4 regions of the Robertmurraya mesotrionivorans genome follow, and region 3 is predicted to be linked to each of the others. Evidence: predicted binding sites of a transcription regulator. Region 3 holds the regulator's gene; each other region holds the start of a gene.
The links. Region 3 encodes Rex, which represses fermentation and respiration genes when NADH is low (regulators of the CRP and FNR family bind a similar motif). Its sites were predicted from a motif close to TTGTGAAATATTTCACAA; they were not measured.
Positions count from the first base shown of each region.

Region 1 (5,624 bases), on a different contig from region 3:
AAGGTCGATTCCTAGTTGCATTGTATCTTGTGTACCATAACGGCAGAATTGAGATCCCACACATGTTTTTACGGTACGTAATGTTTTTCCGTAGGCATAACCAGATGGCATACCAAGGTCTTCCCAAACATTTGTCAGATCTTCCTTTTTCACACCTAGCAATGCGATACGCTGTCCACCCGTAAGCTTAACAAGCGGTATATTGTATTTCTCAGTTACTTCAGCAATTTTCTTTAAGTCATCAGCATTCGTTACACCACCGTACATTCTTGGAACAACAGAGTATGTGCCGTCCTTTTGAATGTTTGCGTGCATTTTTTCGTTAACAAGTCGAGAATCACGTTCATCAAGGTATTCTTCAGGATGCAGCATACCTAAATAGTAGTTAAGAGCAGGACGACATTTGCTGCAGCCTTCCTCGTTGTTCCAGCCAAGAACATTCATGACTTCTTTTGTACTCATCATGCCTTTTTCTTTAATTTCAGCAACAACCTCGTCACGACTTAATGTTGTACAGCCACATAGAGTCTTTTTATTAGCCTTTGTTGCATCAAATGAATCACCCAATGTGTAAGCAAGAATTTCACCAACAAGGCCCTTACAACGACCGCAAGAACGTCCGGCGTTTGTACAGCTAGATACTTGATCAACTGTTGTAAGTCCTTTAGTTTGAATGGCTTCCACGATGGTTCCCTTTGATACGCCGTTACATCCACACACAATCTCCGTATCCGGCATAGAGTCAACGCTCATGTCTGCTTGACCCCCACCACAGCAACCAGAATCAAGAATACTAGCGCTTGTTTTACCACTTACATCTTCTTTATCAACAAGCATGCGGAACAATTTTGTGCTATCCTTTGTGTCACCGTATAGAACAATCCCTACCACTCGATTGTCTCTTACTAGTATCTTTTTATAGATGCCTTCAAATTCATTGTGAACTTTAATTGCTTTTGTTGATTTATCATCAATAATTTCACCCGCAGAATACAGATCAACATCAGATACCTTTAGTTGAGTCCCTGTAACCGATCCTTCATACGGTGCAACCTCTAATCCGAGTATTCTCTGTGCCAAAACCTTCCCTTGTTCATACAGTGGGGCCACCATTCCATACGTAACTTCTCTATGTTCTGCACATTCCCCAACCGCATATACATTAGGTGTATTTGTTTCCATAAAGTCATTTACGACAATCCCACGGTTTACGTTAATTCCAGCTTCTTTTGCAAGCAGTGTATTTGGTTTAATTCCAACAGCCATAACGACTAGATCTGTTTCGATTTCTGTTCCATCGCTAAATCGAAGACCTGTTACGCGGTCATCTCCAAGAATTTCACTCGTTTGTTTTTGGAAAAGGAACTTCATCCCTTGAGCTTCAAGTTCTTCTTTCAGCATCGTTGCAGCTGTCTCATCTAGCTGTCTTTCCATTAGGTGTGGCATCAAATGAACCACATGTACTTCCATACCAAGGTCAATTAAACCTCTTGCAGCTTCTAGACCAAGAAGGCCACCACCGATGACTACTGCTTTTTTATGAGTACGAGCTACTTCCATCATATTTTCACAATCTTGGATATCACGGAAGCCTGTTACGCCTTGTTTATCTGCACCGGGTACCGGAAGGATGAATGAGCTTGATCCTGTTGCGATAATAAGTTCATCGTAAGCAACGATTCTTCCCGTTGAAGATACGACTGTCTTTAACTGTGTATTGATCTTTGTAACTGCTTCATTTGTATATAGAGTGATATTATTTTCACGGTACCATTCCCATTCATTTAGGAAAATGTCATCTACCGTTGTTTTCCCTTGCAATACATTTGATAACTGAATTCGGTTGTAGTTTGGATATGGTTCGTTTCCAAAGATTGTTATATGAAAAGTATCGGGTGTTAGTTTTAGAATTTCCTCTACTACTCTTACTCCAGCCATCCCGTTACCAATAAGAACTAAATGTCGTTTTTCCATTTTGTTATGTCCTCCCTAGCCTGAGCTTTATGCTCGTTATTTCACAATCGACTTGATAGCTCTATTTTAACTTCTTTTATGTTGAAAACTTGTGAAGTTTGTCACACTTTCACAAACTATGTGAAGGTATTCACATTTTGTTCAAAAAGTTTAGGTGGGTGAATGAAAAAAGCTGGTGCATATGTTTGCACCAGCTTGAAAACTGCTTATACTTCTTGTTTGACTTTAGGAAGTCCAGTAAATAGGAATTCATATTGCTTATAACGGACCGTGAATAGCTTAATTGGATCCTCAAAAGCTGTTGGATTATGCTGAAGCTTTGTTAAAGATTGCTCATACTGGCTGATCTTTTCTACTAAATCTTCTGCCGTATGTGTTAACTCATCCTTTGGCTTTTGAAAGAACGATTCTAAATCCCTTTGTATTGCCATAGCAAAAAAATGATAAGGGGCAAAAAACTGTTTACTTACTTGTTTTGCTACTTCTGAATAATCTTCCGTTTCCACATAGCGCTTGTATTTTTGCTGCAGCATGGCTTTATTTTGACCGATGCCAGCGAATAGCTTACCTGCGCCCTTTAGTAATAATTGTGTTGGATTATGCTTTAACATAATGTTGATGTGTTCTAATTGAACACCACTTGTCAACCGTCCAGTGTCTCTTCTCCAGTCATGAAGTAATTGATCATCTACTGGAAATTGAAATTTTTCAATTCCGTATAAGCCATTAAAGCTTGTAGCCATTTCATCTAAATAAGCACGAATTTGCTGTAGTTCCTCTTTCGTAAGACCAATCCATTTTTGAAGGGAGGAGTAGAGCTTTGGAAGGGTGGTGTTTTGTAAATATTCCTCCATGCGCCTGTTCATTTCCTCGTTTAATTGAAGATGGATAGTGGCAAGGTTGCTTTGATCTGTAATAGATTCAGCTGTTGTCTTTAGTACATTAGGTATGTCTGCTTCTACTTCTGCAGAAAGCTCCTGCAGGATCGTAACATAATTGCTCTTCAGTCTTTCTCCAACTTCCTGTTCTAAATCACCTAGCTGCATGGAAGCTCCACTAACCTTAGCTAACATTTCTTTGTTCCATTGAATGACATCGATTAATTTTTCTTCTTTATCAGCTCGTTTAGCTAACAGATAGTGTAGTGTTTCTTTAATAAAGTAAAGCTCTTTTCTAGTTCTTCTTTCGTTGGATTGCTCGCTGTTAACATCTTTCAAAATGTCACTCCAGACCAGAGCCTTAGAAGACGTGTACGGGTAAATGTCAGCATTCGGGAAGATAGGATTCAGGTTCTTCTTAATGGTTTCCAAATAATAAGAAACGCCAGTCTCTTCTTCTACCGCATTTGGGATCGGAAGGATAAAAATGAACATATGATCGTTAGCTTGCTGGTTCATTTGCTTGATCACATTCAATTCCATATCGTTTAAGGGATTTTCCTCATTTAAAACATAAATAATGCTATCAGCCATGTGTAAATTAACGGAAAGAGAACTTCTTTCTTGAACCGTTCCACGATACGGTGGTATAGACATTAATGATGTGTTTGCTGCTTTTAATAGTTCATAAGGTCCTTTAGAGTGAATGTAATGATCGGTTGATCCAATTTCCGTAGGACTGTCTACTTGTTTGGATTCCACAGAGTTCACTTCAACTAATTCAGGCTCAGGCAAGTAGCTATACAACGCTAATTTGGAAGACAATTGGTTTACTTGTTCATGTCCAAGCACATCACTTAAAATCGTTGTTTGTAGCTTGCTTGTTCCTGTAAACAATGTAATGGTGCTTTGCTTATTTTGTAGATTCTCCATGATCCATTTCAGCTTATTGCTTACAGGAAGATCTTCTTCTTCAGCCCAAGTAACGATACTAGTGAACAATTGTTTTGTCTGGTGCACATCAATCAGTCCATTTGGTGCTGAATTGGATAATGCATGGTTTGCCTCCGTAACGGTGTCTTCATTGATCGTTCCAGGGAAAACTTCGTTCCATGCAAGTGCTGCACATGCGGTATAGACAAAATGATTTGATTCTGCGAAACGCATCCAATTTTTCAGCAGTAATGGAATGATTTCTTGAATCTCGTTCAAGGAATACTTTCCATTTAAAAATAGCTGAAATGTTTTTAAGTATTGCTGAGATAACAGCTTCCATGATAACTGTTCAGGGAGCTCAGATTGTAGCAGTAATGAATTAAGCTCGCTTACCCAATCGAGTAGCTCTGATTGTTCTTCGTAATTTTCCCATAGCTTAAAAACAATTTTTTCGAATCGAATACGATCAAGGCGTAACAAGTACGATAAAAATGGCGTGTACTCTTCAGGTTTAAAAATTGTGGTTCGTTTTTCATCGCAATATCTTTTAATGACATCGATCCATTCTGGAGAGTTGGTACGCATAAATTCTTTCATTGCAAGATTAATTGCGTTAGCCCAATCTTCTATTTCTTCAAAGAAGAGACGGGCAAGCTCAGTTACTCCTGAATAGTCGGGATGGTTGTTAATGATTTCGCTAATAATAGACGTTGCTTCATGGGTACGACCGTCTTTTACATACAGTCTAAACAGCTGTAAGGAAACTTCTGTATGAAGTACGATGGACTCGGTACTTACTCTTTTATAGATTTCCTCTGCAGTTGAGTATTGCTCTAACTCCAAGTAAGCATCAGCGATATTCTTTTTTGCCCATGGTGCTAATTCATTTTGAATGCTTTCCCATTTAAAGATCGCTGATTCAAAGTCTTTGTATAGGAAATACACTTCCCCTTGCGCGAATCGAATGGGTGTTAAGTCAGGTACGTCCTTTTGTTGCTCCTTATAATAAGCTTCCCCAAGCGAACGTACAGGGAAATCCGTTTCTTGTTCAATTAGGGTTTGATAATATCTTTTCTGAACAAATAGCTTCTCTGATGTCATAATAATTCCTCCATATTTTTTCTCCCCATTCATTTTAATAACCGATAGAGTAAAATATGCTATGATGCTATGTAACTCTTTATTGATTCTGTTAATTATAATATGATTCTACATATTTCGGAGAGAAATCTCCTTTTATGTCGTAAAATGAACAAAAACACCTAGCTCAATAGAACTAGATGTTTGGTGTGTCCACCTCGGATGGACAAAACAACAAATCTGTCCACGAAGGGTGTCTGTCACCTATTGTAGTGGATGACGGTGCGGTAGAGGAGCTCGGTTCCGAGTGAGATATCTTCGATCGTTGAAAATTCCTTAGGATTGTGACTGATTCCGTCCTTGCATCTCACAAAGATCATGCCGTATTCGCATGCATAAGACATGGAAAGAGAATCGTGAAAAGGACCACTCATCAATTCAATAGGATTAAGACCGATCACTTCACTTTGTTGCCTCATGATATTCATTAATCTTTCAGAGCAATACCTTGGTTCGCTATTGGTATCTTCGGAAATGGTACAACGTAAACCATGTGTTTCCGATATTTCTCTGATTTGATTTCTTAAGTTTGCTTCAAGCACATGCCTTCTATTAATATCAATATCTCGTAAATCGACGGTAAAGGTTACTTTCTCAGGGATAATATTGCGAGAGTCCGGGAAAACCTGTAGACTTCCGACGGTTCCCACAGTTGGCGCACTTGGATCCTGACTGGCCAACTCGTTTAGTGCGACA
Region 1 covers NZ_JBPCCH010000002.1:71,122-76,745, forward strand. Annotated here, with positions in the region: gene nirB (nitrite reductase large subunit NirB) at 1-1,974, opposite strand, end outside; gene ACRX5O_RS04475 (tetratricopeptide repeat protein) at 2,181-4,889, opposite strand; gene ACRX5O_RS04480 (M20 family metallo-hydrolase) at 5,129-5,624, opposite strand, start outside.
Region 1: nirB (nitrite reductase large subunit NirB) is a predicted target of Rex. The motif match lies at 2,093-2,110, and genes of this name have one in related genera.

Region 2 (5,624 bases), on a different contig from region 3:
GGAACCTTCTACCAATAAAAGAATGGTTAACCAATAACATTCATCAGCATGGAAAAATGAAGCTACCTCTTGAATTGATTAAAGATATTACTGGAGAAGGTCTGAATGCTTCCTGCTTAATTGACTATCTTTATAGTAAATACGAGAGATTTTATGAAATAAAAAAATAAAACGTAGGATGACAATTTTTGTCGTCCTTTTTTCAAGGAGGGAACCATGCATCTTCCTTCAAGTTTTTCTATAGGTCTAGCTGCATTTTTATGGGGACTAATAGCCCTTTTCGTAAGAGAATTAAAAGCGGTAGGCTTTTCAGCAATGGAGATCGTTACGATACGAGTAGGGGTTGCGTTCCTAATCCTTTTCGTTATTGGATCTGCAAAAAAACGGGAACAATTAAAAATTCAATTTAAAGATACCTATCTTTTTATTGGGACCGGAATATTAAGCATTGTTTTTTTTAATTGGTGCTATTTTACAACAATTAATGAAATGAATGTCTCTCTAGCTGTTATACTACTGTATACGTCACCTGCTTTTGTATCCATTCTCTCTTTTGTTTTTTTAAAGGAGAAGCTCGGTAGAAAAAAGATCCTAGCCGTGCTTGGTACGATCATTGGGTGTGTTCTCATTGCTGGTCTCAGAATGGAAGAAACGGCACAGATTTCAACGATAGGATTGTTTATCGGATTAGGCTCAGGGTTAGGTTATGCGCTATACAGTATATTTGGTAAGCTAGCACTTCAAAGATATGCTCCCTTTACTGTTACGTTTTATACATTTCTGATTGCTTCTTTATCCTTGGTTCCTTCTACGGCCCTGTGGACAAAGTCAAGTATACTGTTTGAGCCATCAGTAGTTTGGTATAGTATAGGTCTTGCTTTAATAACGACTGTAACAGCTTACTTTTTATACACATGGGGACTGAAGAAAACAGAGAGTAGCAAGGCGTCGATTATTGCTACAATCGAGCCGGTTGTAGCGACACTATTAGGATTGTTCTATTACAATGAGACATTAAGTATGATACAACTCATTGGAGGTATGATTATACTTGCTTCAGTCATTTTAGTGAGTTACGAAAAGAAAAATAAAATACCTGTACAAACCACAAACAGCGCCCATTAATAGGCGCTGTTTGTTATTACCATAATTTATAACCTTTTGATCCGATTGGAGCATTCTGAATCATATCAATAAATGGTATGGTGTAAGCGAACAAGATTAATAACGCAGTAATTCCTAACCAAAGTTTCCAGTTCTCAAATACCATTGGTGTTTTTTCAGCTTTATCACTAACTTCTCCAATTGGAAATTCTTCTTCGCCTTTTGGAGCAAAAAATGCTAAATTCACAAAAATGTAAAGCATAAGAATAATCGCAATAAAAAGGATTGTGCCACCCACAGCTTGAGCGATTTGATACGGTATCCATTCAGTAGCTTGAGCAGCTCCGCCATACTCTGAAAAAGAAGAACGACGTGGTGCACCTAGTAAACCAGCTGCGTGCATTGCACCAGACATAAAGGTCATACCGATTGCCCAAAGAACACCTTGGTAAATCGCAAGTTTATTCATCGCTTTTGTTAATACTCGGCCTGTTACATGTGGAACCAGCCAGTAAGAAATACCGAAGAAAGTTAAAACAACTGCGGTTGCAAGTGTTAAATGGAAGTGTCCAGTAACCCAAATCGTATTATGAATCACTTGGTTCAACTGATGAGAAGCATTAACCAGTCCACCTGCACCTGCAGGTATGAATGAAAGCATTCCGATAAAAGGAACCGTGAATCTTGCATCTCCCCAAGGAAGCTTCTTAAACCATCCGAAGAGTCCTGTTGCTCCTTTTGAGCGACCATAGCTTTCGAAAGTGGCAAAGAGGGAGAAGGCGGTCATTAATGATGGAATGACAACTAAAAAGGTTAAGATAACCTGTAAGAACTTCCAAGCAGGATCAATTCCTGGCTCCATTAACTGATGGTGAAAACCAACAGGGATAGAGAATAGTAAAAATAAGATAAAGGACAAACGAGCAAGCGAATCAGAGAAGATTTTTGCACCAATGACTTTTGGAATGACTACATACCATGCCATATAGGCAGGTAGTAACCAGAAATAAACAAGTGGATGTCCGAAATACCAGAATAGTGTACGGCTAACTAGAACGTCCACTCGATCAACAATCCCGAGTGACCATGGAAGTAATTGGAATAGTACGGTTGCAGCAACACCTATTGTTGCGACAATCCATAACATCGTATTGACAACAGCCATGAACGTAATTAATGGACTTGGCTGACCAGGGTTTTGCTTTCTCCAGCTAATATATTTACCTAGTACGGCAGCTCCATCTACCCAGCTGCCTACCACAACAAGTGTTAGACCCAGGTAGTAAATAAAATGTGCTTGTAATGGCGCATAAAAGGTATAAAGTACAGAAGCTTTATTTAGTAGAATCATTGTGGCTGCCATTAGCGTCCCAGTAGTCATTAACCAAAAGCCAATCCAACCTAATTTTCTTTGAAGATTGGATAATGTACCTGATGTACGGCTTGTGGCAGCAATTTGAAAGCCCATAATGAAGAATGTTGTTAAAACAAGCCCGAGCACAACACCGTGAACCGTTAATATTTGATAATAGCCAATTCCTGCAGGTAACACAAATTTTCCAGAACGTACTAACGTTTGCAGAAGTCCTGCCAGCCCACCGACAGCCAAAGCGATGAATGCTACATAAAAATGGGCCATAACTAATTTTCCATCACGAGGATCAATTTTTGCATTTAATGTATTCATTATTCCACCACCTTGATTTTAGACGTCATCATGTGGTGTCCAGAACCACAATATTCATTACATAAAATTAAGTATTCTCCAGCTTTGTCAAAGGTTGTGACATACTCGCTTATATAACCAGGCTCTAACATCATGTTAATATTTGTTCCAGCAACTTGAAATCCGTGAATTACGTCTTTTGTTGTTGCAATTACCTTTACTTTTGCTCCAAGTGGAACTTCAATCTCTCCTGGAGTATAAGCAAAAGCTTGAGCTACGTATACTAGTTCATAATCCCAGTCTTTGCCCTCAACTTTTTTAAGTCCTGGCTCGTTGAATGGTGCAGTTGTATCAACTTTTTCAGGATTGATTGTTGCTAAACAGCTTGGTGGTTGATTTCCGAGATAAAAGGCACTAACACCTAAAACGGTTAGGAAAACTAGAAGTGTCCCAATCCCAAATATCAGCCAAATTTTTTCAAACTTATGCATATGCATGGTAAAAATATCCCCTTTCGCTCAATTAAAAACGGTCTAAAAATAAGAAGTAAACGCTCACCCATGTCACTATTAGAAAGAATCCTAATAGGAAAACGGAAGCTAATGTGCCCTTTAAAGAAGAGCTATCCTCTATTTCCGTCTTTGTTTTTCGGTTGAGTTCCATTTTCGCCATAACCCTCACTCCCTCCCCAAGGTTTCACAATAAATAAATGATTACAATTTCATAATACAAGACAATTGTTCCAATTCCATTAGCTTTCATTGATTTCACAAATTGTTCAATTGTTATGTATTTACTATGATAGTAGTGAAAAGTTATTGTGACAGTGATTTAAATCACATTCAGTTGTCTCGAAATGTGAAATATTTGTGAAGAAGATAAATTTTGAAAATATATGATAACGGTTACGAATGTCGACATAAAAGCATTTGTAGGTGAGTGATATTTATTACACAATAAAACACACCCTAGAAACCTAGAGTGTGTTAGACGATTGTGCTATCCCACTTTGAATAAGATCCTGATCCTTCGCAGCCTGCACAATCAAAAATATGGTTATATGGGATAAATTCTCCTACTGGAGGATACACATGATACCCTTTCCCATGACATTGAGGGCACTTATCTTCCTCATACATTGCTTCTATATGCTCTTGATACTTTCCTTCTCGCCAATTGAAGAAGGCTTGAATGATTCCCAAGATTATTCACCACCTAAAAAACTTTGTTTGTTCCTATTATTTCTAATGGGGTTTCCTCTATACATATTATTAAGGTAGAGGTGTTAAGGTGATGTTAATAATTGGTATTTAAATATGGTTATGTTCATCATAGAATTTTCATATTTATTATTATTCTTAAGGCTTTTAGACTGCTTGAAGGAACCTCTTGTATCAAGTATAAATATACTGATAGTAATATTTGTCAGTAAGAAATAGTGAGGGATAATATATGGTGAAATACTATTGTGAACACTGCCGAACCCTTTATGATGGGAAGGTAGTTTGTCAGGTGTGCGGCGAATTGGTGTGTAAAGAGATTTATATAGAGGTGCAAAGACAACAAGATAAGAAGTAATAAGGTGATAGGAAAAAGAAACCCTTTTTCCTTTTCTTTTTGACTACCGTTTGATATGTTGATTCATATATGAATGATAAAGGGGGATCATTATGTACTTACCATCATTTCGAATAGATAGCAAACATGCGATAGTTACTGGGGCTGGCAGGGGAATTGGAAAAGCACTAGCCATTGGTCTTGCGGAAGCAGGGGCAGATGTTGCCTTACTTTCCCGTACCGAGGGCGATTTAAGGGAAACTGCTGAAATCATTCGTTCTCTTGGCAGGAGGGTGCTCGTTATACCGACAGATGTCACCTCAAAAGAGGAAGTGGTAAGGGCAGTTTCTAAGGTGGAGGATGAGTGGGGAGAAATACATATTCTTATCAATAATGCAGGAATGAATATTCGTTCTAAAGCTTTAGAGGTTACGGAGGAAGAGTGGCAGACGATTATGGATACCAATTTAAAGTCAGCCTTTATGATGTCACAACAAGTTGGTAAAGTGATGCAGAAGCACGGAACAGCGGGTAGAATCATATCTATTTCATCTGTTGCCGGACATGTCGCTTTACGAACAGGTGTCGTATACGCGGCAACAAAAGCGGCTATGATTCAAATGACCAAGGTGCTAGCCTTAGAATGGGGTCCTCATAATATTAATGTGAATAGCATAGGCCCGTGGTATTTCAAAACACCTTTAACGGAAACCTTACTTTCTAACAAAGAGTATGTAGAAGATATTTTAGCTGTCACTCCTTTAAACCGTGTCGGTGAATTACCAGAACTAGTAGGTCCTGTCGTCATGTTAGCTTCTGAAGCAGGAAATTATATTAGTGGTCAAACCATATTTGTTGACGGCGGTATGACAATTCACGGATTTTAAAAGAAAGTAGAGAGGTATCTCCTCTCTACTTATTTTCTACCATAATAATAAGTTCAATCGTTCCAAGGTCTTGAATATTGATTGGTAAACGGAATGCCTTATCAAATCCGTAAACCTTTGTTTCTCCAACCAACACAGTAGGTGGGGTAATATCCGTTTCATGGCCTTTTTGTGAAATCGTTGTAGATAGGTTCCCTGCAATCATATTTCCTAACTCTCCTGCAAAGGACTCTAGCATTTCTCCTTCTAAAGCCATACCGAACATTCCTTCTCCGATCTTACCAAACACCTGTTCATTTCCATCAATAATAATACGACCTCTTACATCTCCGGTCATTCCAATCAACACACCAATCGAATGCTGTGTAAAAGGCTGTGTAAAAAGAGATGGTTTTTCAACGGCTAGGTCA
Region 2 covers NZ_JBPCCH010000001.1:698,888-704,511, forward strand. Annotated here, with positions in the region: gene ACRX5O_RS03565 (carboxypeptidase M32) at 1-170, shown strand, start outside; gene ACRX5O_RS03570 (DMT family transporter) at 217-1,125, shown strand; gene ACRX5O_RS03575 (b(o/a)3-type cytochrome-c oxidase subunit 1) at 1,142-2,791, opposite strand; gene ACRX5O_RS03580 (cytochrome c oxidase subunit II) at 2,791-3,267, opposite strand; gene ACRX5O_RS03585 (cytochrome c oxidase subunit 2A) at 3,293-3,442, opposite strand; gene ACRX5O_RS03590 (methionine aminopeptidase) at 3,757-3,972, opposite strand; gene ACRX5O_RS03595 (SDR family NAD(P)-dependent oxidoreductase) at 4,441-5,214, shown strand; gene ACRX5O_RS03600 (chemotaxis protein CheX) at 5,240-5,624, opposite strand, start outside.
Region 2: ACRX5O_RS03585 (cytochrome c oxidase subunit 2A) is a predicted target of Rex. The motif match lies at 3,627-3,644, and genes of this name have one in related genera.

Region 3 (5,624 bases):
CCTAGAGATTGGATCGTTGCAGACTTAAGGTCACGACCTAGCTCTTCTGTGATCACTTCTCCACCTGTTAAGATCGCGATGTCTTCAAGCATAGCTTTACGACGGTCACCGAAACCAGGAGCTTTAACAGCTACTGCATTGAATGTTCCACGAAGCTTGTTAACTACTAATGTAGCTAATGCTTCACCTTCTACATCCTCAGCAACAAGTAATAATGGCTTACCTTGTTGTACAACTTGCTCTAAAACAGGAAGGATTTCTTGAATGCTTCCAATTTTCTTATCAGTAATTAAGATAAATGGATTGTCTAAAATAGCTTCCATTTTATCAGAGTCAGTTACCATGTATGGAGACGCATATCCACGATCGAATTGCATACCTTCTACTACATCAAGCTCAGTAGTGAAGCCTTTTGATTCTTCGATTGTGATAACGCCGTCGTTACCAACGCGTTCCATTGCTTCAGCGATTAATTGCCCTACTTCATCATCAGCCGAAGAAATAGCCGCAACTTGAGCGATAGAAGCTTTGTTTTCGATTGGCTTTGAAATCGCACGTAGCTCTTCAACCGCTACTGCTACAGCCTTATCCATCCCTTTACGGATACCCATTGGGTTAGCTCCAGCTGTTACGTTCTTTAAGCCTTCACGAATCATCGCTTGTGCAAGAACAGTTGCAGTTGTCGTACCGTCACCAGCAACATCATTTGTTTTGCTAGCTACTTCAGCAACAAGCTTAGCACCCATGTTTTCGAATGCATCTTCAAGTTCGATTTCTTTTGCAATTGTTACACCATCGTTTGTAATAAGTGGTGAACCGAATTTCTTTTCAAGAACCACGTTACGTCCCTTTGGTCCTAATGTTACTTTTACAGCATTTGCAAGTGCATCTACCCCACGAAGCATCGAGCGACGTGCGTCTTCACTAAACTTAATTTCTTTAGCCATTGTAAAATACCCTCCTCGAGTTTTTTCAATCTATTCTGTCTTCGTTTAGTTTTTAAATTATGAAAGTTCTACTCTTATCCAAGAATAGCTAGAATATCGTTTTCACGTAGAATTAAGTACTCTTTTCCTTGGTACTTAACTTCTGTGCCAGCGTATTTTGAGAAGATAATGCGGTCGTCCACAGAAACTTCAAGAGCTACACGCTCACCGCTTTCAAGTACGCGGCCAGTGCCGACAGCAACTACTTTGCCTTCTTGAGGCTTCTCTTTAGCAGAGTCTGGTAGTACAATACCGCTTGCCGTTTTTTCTTCCGTTTCAACTAGCTCAATTACAATGCGATCACCTAGTGGCTTTAACAAGTGAAACAACCTCCTCAAATATATGTAAGATTTAATTATTAGCACTCACTTAACTAGAGTGCTAACACAACTATTATATTAATGAATCTCTTCATTTTTTGCAAGCGAGAAACCGCTTTTTTTTATAATTTTTTTGTAAAAGTCCTCCCATAACTTGTTAATTATACAACCTTACTAAGTATGTACTTTTCCACCTATTCTATCCATATAATGCTAAAATACGGACAATAATTCTTCTTATTTGATACAACCTGATGTTTACGAGTAGAATAACTATATTGGATTGAAAAGGAGACTTGTTTTGAAACGTGAATATTGGATTATATTAATTGCTTATATTGCTATGCAGCTTTCAAGCTTTATTGGTGTCCCTATAACCTCTCTCGTACTAGAAATGATTGGTTTTGAAACAAACTCTCAAGGGTTTGCAGGTGTCACTTGGCTTGTTATCAGCTTTTCGATCACACTTGTCATTGTCCTGCTGTTGTTGCGTGAAGAGATGGTAAACGCAAATGAAGTAAGAAACGGAGCAAGCTTAGGTCGGTCGATCCTCTGGTCCATCACAGGTGTCTTTCTTGCCCTATTTGCCCAAGCCTTTGCTGCAAATATTGAACGTTGGATTGGTATTGAGGTAGGATCTGATAATACACAGCAGATTTTACGTATCATTGAATCTTTTCCTATTATGATTGTCGTTAGCTCGGTTATTGGTCCTATATTAGAAGAAATTGTCTTTCGTAAGATCATTTTTGGGGCTTTTTATAAGCGTTTTAACTTTTTCCTATCTGCCTTGCTTAGCTCCGTCATTTTTTCTTTTGCCCATATGGAGCCTGAGCACACCCTACTTTATTCCGCGATGGGATTCACCTTTGCGTATTTATACGTAAAAACCAATCGTATTCTCGTTCCGATCGTTGCTCACGTATCAATGAATACGTTCGTTGTTCTTGTGCAATCCGTATATAGGGAAGACTTAGAAAAATTAATCAAACAAGCAGAACAAATGCAAAGCTTTATTGGAGGATTCTTCTTATGAGACAGTCACCTTTATTCTCAGGTATTATATACATCATCTTAGGTGCTCTGTTCACAGTGTTTGCGATACAGGACTTACAGCAAAATGGAGAGTGGGGCTTTTTTACCTACCTGCTAGTCTTGCTAGCTACATTTGATATTGGTTCAGGCATTCGGATGATTCTTTTACATTTTAAAATCAAAGAGATGAAGAAACAGCAAAAGAAATAGCCGCTCCAATAAGGGGCGGCTTGTTGTTTATTCCTCTACCATTTCTTCATCCACTGAATAGTGCTTTAAAAAGTACACAAGTGACTGTAACTCAATAGCGAGATCAATATGATGAACCCTGATCGATGATGGAACCGTTAATCGGGCCGGTGTAAAGTTTAAAATTCCTCTCACCGTTCCTTGAACCATTCGATCGGTAATGGATTGTGCAACCGTTGCTGGAACGGTTAATATCGCTACTTGAATATCTTCTCTTTCAATAACCTCTTCTAAATCATCCATATGATAGACAGGCACTTCTCCAATTTTTGTGCCTACCTTTTCTTCTACTACGTCAAATGCAACAGCAATTTTTGTATTATTATTTTTTAAGAAATTATAATTTAAAAAGGCTGTCCCTAAATTCCCCACCCCGATTAACGCTACCTTCGTTAACTCATCTTGGTCGAGTGTTTTACGGAAAAAGGATAATAGATAGTTTACATTGTAACCGTATCCCTTTTTGCCTAACGCTCCAAAGTATGAAAAATCTCTTCGGATCGTTGCAGAATCGACCTTCACCGCCTCACTTAGTTCAGCCGATGAAACTCGTTGCTTTCCTGATGAGTGTAAACTATTTAAAAAGCGATAATACAATGGTAGTCTTTTCGCCGTTGCTTGTGGGATTTTCATGGATTCATTACTCATCGTTCTTCCCCTACCTTCTATCTTTAACTAATATAGTTTCTCTTCTCTTTTAAAGTCACCGTTTTTACCACCCGTTTTTTCAACAAGGTATGTTTTCCCGATAACCATTCCTTTATCTACTGCTTTACACATATCATAAACGGTAAGCGCACAAACAGAAGCGGCTGTTAACGCTTCCATTTCTACACCCGTATTCCCTTTTGTCTTTACACTAGCAGAAATATGTAGAGTATGGCAATGGTTATCTGATTCCCAATCAAAAGAAATATCGACACCGGTAAGTGGAATAGGATGACACATTGGAATAATATCCCATGTTTTTTTACTAGCCATAACCGCTGCAACCTGTGCCACTGCTAGCACATCACCTTTTTTCATTTGGTTATGTGTGATACGATCATATATCTCTTGATTGACTGTGATACTAGAATGGGCAATGGCCGTCCGTACTGTTTCGGGCTTATCACTCACATCTACCATTTTCGCTCTGCCTTCTTTATTAAAATGAGTGAACTCTGACATCTATTATACACCTCTTTCAAAATCATACACTATTTTCCTCGTTCTGTATGAAAACATTGTAACATACTTCACAACTCATATCATTGCTCATCCGTATTGAATGCGATACACTAACCGTAGAAGTATAGAGGTGAAATCAATGATACTACTACAAGTGAACCAGCTTTCCAAGTCTTATGGAGCTGACCTTATTTTATCGAATATAAAACTAGAAGTTCAAACAAGAGACCGTATTGCCTTAGTAGGTCGAAATGGGGCTGGAAAATCTACTTTACTCAAGATTATTGCCGGCCATCTTTCCTATGAATCAGGAGATTTAATCAAACCCAAACATGTAACGATCGGGTATTTGGCTCAGAATACAGGTCTTGTCTCCGGATTATCCATTTGGGAAGAAATGCTTACCGTTTTTGAACATGTCATGAACCAAGAGAAAGAGCTTCGTAAGCTTGAGGAAAAAATGGCTGATCCTACCGTATTTGAAGATGCTGCTTTGTACGAGCGGACAATAAAAGAATATGACCATCTCCAAAATGAATTTAAGGAGAATGGGGGGTATCAGTACGAGTCTGATATACGCTCTGTCCTACATGGATTAAATTTCCACTCATTTGATTACTCTACGAAAATTGATAGCTTGAGTGGTGGCCAGAAAACTCGTTTAGCTCTTGCGAAGTTGTTATTAACGAAACCTGATATTCTTATATTGGACGAACCTACCAACCATCTAGATATTGATACTTTGTCTTGGCTAGAGCAATATCTTACTGGCTACACTGGTGCCATCTTAATTGTATCCCACGATCGCTACTTTTTAGACAAAGTGGTCAATCAAGTGTACGAAATCTCTAGGAATCAAATCAGCAAATTCTCAGGAAACTACAGTTCTTATCTTGAACAAAAAGCCGAAAACTACGAGCGTGATCTAAAGCAATACGAAAAACAGCAAGATGAAATAGCCAAGCTACAGGACTTTATTCAAAAGAATCTTGCTCGTGCATCGACCACAAAGCGGGCCCAAAGTAGAAGGAAGAAGCTTGAGAGAATGCAAGTAATGGACAAACCTCTTGGAGATGAGAAGTCCGCCTCCTTCGGGTTTGATATTGAAAAGCAAAGTGGTAATGAGGTGTTAAATGTTCATTCCCTATCAGTTGGCTATCATGATGAGCGAATAGCAGAAGGACTTTCCCTTAGAATTACTAGAGGCGATTCCGTTGCCTTAGTTGGACCGAATGGGATTGGAAAATCAACGTTGCTCAAAACCATCCAAGGAACGTTACAACCGTTAGAAGGACAAGTTCATTATGGGTCTAACGTTAGCATTGGCTATTATGATCAGGAACAGGCAGCTCTTACCTCGAACAAGCGAGTTTTAAATGAGCTTTGGGACGAATATCCTCTGAAAAGTGAAAAGGAAATCCGGACGGTGCTAGGGAATTTCTTGTTTACCGGCGACGATGTGTTAAAAACGGTATCCACCCTTAGCGGTGGGGAAAAGGCACGTCTAGCACTCGCTAAACTTATGATGCAAAAAGCGAATCTTCTTATACTAGATGAGCCTACCAACCATCTGGACTTGGACAGTAAAGAAATATTAGAAAACGCGCTAGTAGATTATCCAGGTACTATTTTATTTGTTTCTCATGATCGATATTTCATCAATCGCATTGCTACGAAAGTGATTGAATTAAGCAAAACCGCTGCTGTTGAGTACCTTGGGGACTATGATTATTACGTGGAAAAGAAGCTTGAACAAGAAGAGTTGAAAGCCATAGAACAAGCAGAAAAGGCTGCAGCTACCGCGGTAGCTTCTCCAGAAAAAAATACGTATCAAATCGATAAGGAAGCCAAGAAATTAGAGCGT
Region 3 covers NZ_JBPCCH010000016.1:4,913-10,536, reverse strand. Annotated here, with positions in the region: gene groL (chaperonin GroEL) at 1-947, opposite strand, end outside; gene groES (co-chaperone GroES) at 1,022-1,306, opposite strand; gene ACRX5O_RS19215 (CPBP family intramembrane glutamic endopeptidase) at 1,608-2,342, shown strand; gene ACRX5O_RS19210 (YdiK family protein) at 2,339-2,551, shown strand; gene ACRX5O_RS19205 (redox-sensing transcriptional repressor Rex) at 2,579-3,238, opposite strand; gene moaC (cyclic pyranopterin monophosphate synthase MoaC) at 3,266-3,760, opposite strand; gene ACRX5O_RS19195 (ABC-F family ATP-binding cassette domain-containing protein) at 3,900-5,624, shown strand, end outside.

Region 4 (5,624 bases), on a different contig from region 3:
AAGGTCAAGCGGCTGTTGAGCGTTGGCTAGAAGTGTTAAAAGCTGGGGGGACTCTGCGTCCATTAGAGCTGCTAAAACATGCTGGAATTGACATGTCCACACCAGCTCCTATTGAGAAAGCCGTAAGCTACGTAGGTACATTAATTGATGAACTAGAAGCAAGCTATCAATAATAAAAATGGCACAGATTACTTTTACGTAGTCTGTGTTTTTTAGAGTAAATAAAAACTCTCTAGCTAAACTAGAGAGAAAGTCAACATCTTAGGGGACCCAACCATTTTTCACCAGCTTTGCTTCCGGTTTAGTTATTTTCCTACTTCAAATAACAAGGTTAAGCTTTTTTAAAACTTGGCTGATGTGTGTTTGTTCCGTTTTAGGATTACGTTGGATGGTCTCACTTACTTAGCGAAGTGAGAAGGTATTCCTTCCGTATAACAAACAGCCTTATTAAGTTTTAATTTTTTAACTCACATACACATAATTGAAGCTTTATTAGAATTCTATAAAGGAAGTTGTAATTTCCATAACCAAATTTTCCGTTTTTGGTCTACTTTTTAACCCAAGGCGTTGGCTTCTTTCCCATTTATTATTTTCTCGTAACTATTTTTTTCATAACACTATATAGCTACAATACTTAAAATGAGAATTTCAGCTTCAGGTCTTTGCTACTTATTAAGTAGCTTTTTACTGAATAAGTAGTGATTAAAAAGTAGGGATTTTACACTTTACCTTTCTTTTCACCGCTTCATGGATTATGTGTGGACTTTATAGTTTACTCGTTCTCGATACACTTACTTACGGAACGAACACTATATGGTTGAGTCTCCTAAAATGTTAACTCCTTTCTTTTTTTGACTTGTTTTTCTTTACACTCTTATTATATCACCTAAAAAACGGAATACTCCCCATAACTGTGATAGTTATGTGAACGTTTTCATGTCTTTCTGAAAGAATAACACTTGAACTTGATGAGAACGATATATATATGCTCATCAACTAAAAGGAGGTGATCATGAGATGGAGATGATCAATCCAAAAGAGGTCAAAGTAGGTGATGAGGTGTTTGTGATTTACAATAACCCACATACTCCGACTGTATCTAATATACGAGCCGCTGAAATCGTACAACATCCTCATAATCCCGATGCAGTCGCCTTATTTTTAAATGAGACCTTTCATGTAATTGAAGATGACGATGCCCTTTTTGCTTCTGAAGCTGCTGCTGAACAAGCATTTAATGACCACTACTTTAATTCGGATACACACTAAAGAAGCAAGGCTACGCCTTGCTTCTAAACCCTAATTGATTTTGGGCAGCTCTCTAACTTCCATTGTTGTGTCGTGTCCGCACAGTGGACATTTTAAATCGGAGCTTGCAAATTCTTTTCTCATCCAACCAATACAATCGTTATCAGCACATGTATACACTTCAATATCCATTAAAATATCTTCTGGTTTTTCTTCTTGAGCTTTTCTGTTAAAGAACATAGCAATTGCCCCCATTCTAGAGATTCTTTCGTTCTTTTTATTTAGTATGTACAATTTATTATATTTTAAAAGTATTTTTTCCTGTGTATCCAAAAACAAACAACCTGCCCATTAGAGCAGGTTGTTTATTTGTTCTTATAACCAAGAGGCGCCTACAATGATTAATAAGATAAATAATACGACGATTAACACGAATCCTCCGTATCCATAGCCACATCCACCATAACCATATCCGTAGTTATAGCCCATACCTTTCAACCCCTTTTATTATAAATTACTTATTAATATCCCCATCCTACATATGCTGCTCCTACAATAATCAATAGGATGAATAAAACGACGATCAAAGCAAATCCACCGCCGTAGCCGAATCCAGCTTCTGCGCTCATTACTTCCACCTCCCATGACATCTATCGGCAGTATATGTGTGGCAAAGTTGTCCTGTATGGGCGTTTTCACTAATTAACAAACTTACCAGAAAAAGAATGGCAGGAATGCAAGTCCAATGATTGCTCCAATAGCAATGCCTGCAGCAAAACCACCGTAGCCATATCCATAACCTCTTCTTCCCCATGGATAAGCAAATCCTCCGTAATTCCCTCTATTTCCTTGTCCAAATGGTTGTAGATATACTCTTGAATTAGTAACACGATGGATCATTCCAGTATGAGTTCTACCATCTCTTGTTGTTATTCTTACTGGTCTTCCAACACCGCCACGGCACATTTCATAGTAGTTTCTATTTGACACTTTCTCACCTCCGATGGTTTGTACACATTTATCATATGTGACCACTGGGAGTGACGTACGTACAAACGCACAGGGCTTCTCCATCAAAAAAACTCCTTGAACTATATCAAGGAGTGATTGCATACCATTAAATTCTTACATTTTCGCTACTCTCTTCTCTGAAACGGAAAAAGAAACTTCATTTTCTAGTACTTTCTTATCTTTAACAACAGGCTTTTTATTTAGGTACACATAGAAAGCTCCGACAAAAATACTTCCGCCAATTAAATTTCCAATGGTTACAGGTATGATGTTATGGATAGCTGACCCTATTGTAATCGTTTCTGGATGTGGAACCATTAGTGCAATACCAAATAGTGCCATATTTGCAATGCTGTGTTCATAGCCTGAGATAACAAAACCAAATACAAGTAAGAGGGTTAAAAGGACTTTTGCTACGTCACCTTTTACATGCATTGGTAACCAAATGGCCAAACATACGAGCCAATTACAAAGAATCGCACGAAAAAAGATTTCCAATGTATGTCCGTGCATCTTATAACTTGCAACGTCCATCAAAAGCTGCGATTTGTCTGGTGATAAAAATAAACCTGATAGCATGATCAGAAGAGAAAAAAACAATGCACCTGCTAAATTTCCAAAGTAACAGGCCACCCAGACTTGGAACGTCTCATACCAGGTAGTTTCCTTTTTTAACGTTCCGATGGTCATTGTCATTGTGTTACTAGTAAACAACTCCGCCCCACCATAAATAATCATTACTAGTGCAGTCCCAAAGAAAATAGCTACCAACATCATGGCAGATGGAGACCCGGCATCAAAGAAAAATTCCCCAGTCTTATAAGATACCATGATTCCGAAACCAATATAGACCCCAGCAAGCATCGCTTTAATAAAGTAATGTAGTTTAGAAGACATCCAAGTATCTCTTTTTTTCTTAGCGTTTAATGCCGCTTCCTCAATGGGTGTAAGCTCATTATACATGTTCAGGATCCTTTCTCTTTTCAAAATGTGAAAAACGTCACAATATTTACTGTCATTTTACCCCTCATTCCTGCTTTTGTTAATAGAAAAACTATTGAACGCTTCGTGACTCTTTATGAAGCGGTTACATATTCCCTTTTTCATCATTTAAGTATTGAAAACTAGGGTTTTCAATATAGGAATATTAAAAACTCCCCTTACTCCCCTGTTACAAATATCACTCTTTTAAAGAGATTTTAAATTTAACGTGATTTCTGTCACAAAACGTTAACTCTTTATTAAGTAAACTATATTGACCAGCTACATGACATTCTTTTAAATAAAATATATGGCCAGCGCTTAAAGGAGGATACCGATGGTGAATCAAAAATATAAGGAAGAATTGTCCTACGAACTTGGCGAATTATTAAAATCGGCTGAACGAATTGTACCTATAAAAAAAGGAAGCTATCTGTTTAAAGAAGGACAAGAAGCAAGAGAAATGTATATTATCTTATCAGGTAAGGTTCAAATATCTAAAATGAACGCCGAAGGAAATGAACTGAGTTTAAGACTTTGTAAGCATAATGATATTGTAGGGGAACTAACCTTATTTACTGTGGATCCAAGGTATATATTTAATGCTAAAATAATAGAAAATGGTGAAGCAGCAGCCATTAATATTGCTGATCTTGAACAAGCCTTTTTTAAAAATAGCCAGTTGGCTTTTGAATTCCTCCGATGGATGAATGATCATATAAGAAAAACCATTACTAAGTTTCGTGATTTGGTGTTAAATGGAAAAAAAGGTGCACTCTATTCTACCATTATCCGGTTATGTAATAGTTATGGTGTATTAAGAGAAAATGGAATTGAAATATCGGTTCCATTAACAAATCAAGATCTAGCGAATTTCTGTGGTACAGCAAGAGAAAGCGTTAGTAGAATGCTGACTGAATTAAGAAAGAACCATATTATATCTATTAGCAAAAAAATAATTACTGTCCATGACCTAGATTATTTAAAAAAAGAAATAGATTGTGAGAACTGTCCGATTGAATATTGTAATATTGATTAATCGTAATCGCCTATTTTAGGCGATTATTTTATTTTTGTCGAAAAATCGTGTCAAACATTATCGGAATATTCCCTATATTTATGATTGAAAAGTAGTTTTATAAAATGATAGTATTAACGTTGTAAGCGTTGTCATAGTTTGGAAATTACTTAACCATTTAATAGCGGGAGGGAAACAATGAGTCAATTAACTGTTCAATTGCATGAAAAAGTAGAAAAGTTCCTATCAGGTAAAAAGAAGCTCTTTATTAATGGTGAATTCGTCGAGAGTCAAACTCAAAAGACATTCGAAACCTATAACCCTGCTACTGGCGAAGTGCTTGCAACTGTTTTTGAAGCCAATGAAGTAGATGTAGACCTCGCTGTGAAGGCAGCTAGAAAAGCTTTCGATGAAGGTCCTTGGTCAAAAATGGGTAGCGCTCAAAGAAGTAGATTAATGTATAAGCTTGCTGACCTAATGGAAGAAAATGCAGCTGAACTGGCTCAACTTGAGACATTGGATAACGGTAAACCAATTAGAGAAACAACGAATGCTGATATTCCTTTAGCTGTTGAACATATGCGATATTATGCTGGCTGGGCAACAAAAATTGTTGGGCAAACTATTCCGGTTAATGGGCCGTACTTTAACTATACACGACACGAAGCGGTCGGGGTTGTTGGACAAATTATCCCTTGGAATTTCCCTCTTCTAATGGCAATGTGGAAGCTAGGTGCTGCACTAGCAACAGGATGTACAGTCGTACTAAAACCAGCTGAGCAAACACCTCTTTCTGCCTTATACTTAGCTGAGTTAATTCAAGAGGCAGGCTTCCCTCCAGGTGTTGTCAATATCATTCCTGGATTCGGTGAAACAGCAGGTCAACCGCTTGTTGACCATCCACAAGTTGATAAAATTGCTTTCACAGGTTCAACTGAAATTGGGAAAATGATTATGGAGAGAGCAGCAAAAACCTTAAAGAGAGTAACCCTAGAACTAGGCGGAAAATCGCCAAACATCTTGCTGCCAGATGCTGATCTTTCAAAAGCAATTCCTGGAGCACTAAATGGGGTTATGTTTAACCAAGGTCAAGTGTGCTGTGCGGGTTCTCGTGTCTTTATTCAGAAAAAGCAATTTGATAATGTTGTTGCTGATATGGTGAGTCATGCGAAGAATATAAAGCAGGGGGCAGGTCTACACTCTGACACACAGATTGGACCTCTTGTTTCAAGTACACAACAAAAACGCGTTCTTGGGTATATTGAAAAAGGAATTGATGAAGGAGCCGAGCTATTAGTTGGTGGAAATAGTCCATTTGAGCAAGGATACTTTGTTTCACCAACGATCTTCGCCAATGTTAGTGACC
Region 4 covers NZ_JBPCCH010000005.1:130,043-135,666, reverse strand. Annotated here, with positions in the region: gene pepF (oligoendopeptidase F) at 1-173, shown strand, start outside; gene ACRX5O_RS11035 (transcriptional regulator SplA domain-containing protein) at 1,018-1,269, shown strand; gene ACRX5O_RS11030 (cold-inducible protein YdjO-related protein) at 1,300-1,581, opposite strand; gene ACRX5O_RS11025 (YjcZ family sporulation protein) at 1,624-1,737, opposite strand; gene ACRX5O_RS11020 (YjcZ family sporulation protein) at 1,770-1,877, opposite strand; gene ACRX5O_RS11015 (hypothetical protein) at 1,960-2,322, opposite strand; gene ACRX5O_RS11010 (formate/nitrite transporter family protein) at 2,374-3,222, opposite strand; gene ACRX5O_RS11005 (Crp/Fnr family transcriptional regulator) at 3,578-4,279, shown strand; gene ACRX5O_RS11000 (aldehyde dehydrogenase family protein) at 4,457-5,624, shown strand, end outside.
Region 4: ACRX5O_RS11010 (formate/nitrite transporter family protein) is a predicted target of Rex. The motif match lies at 3,248-3,265, and genes of this name have one in related genera.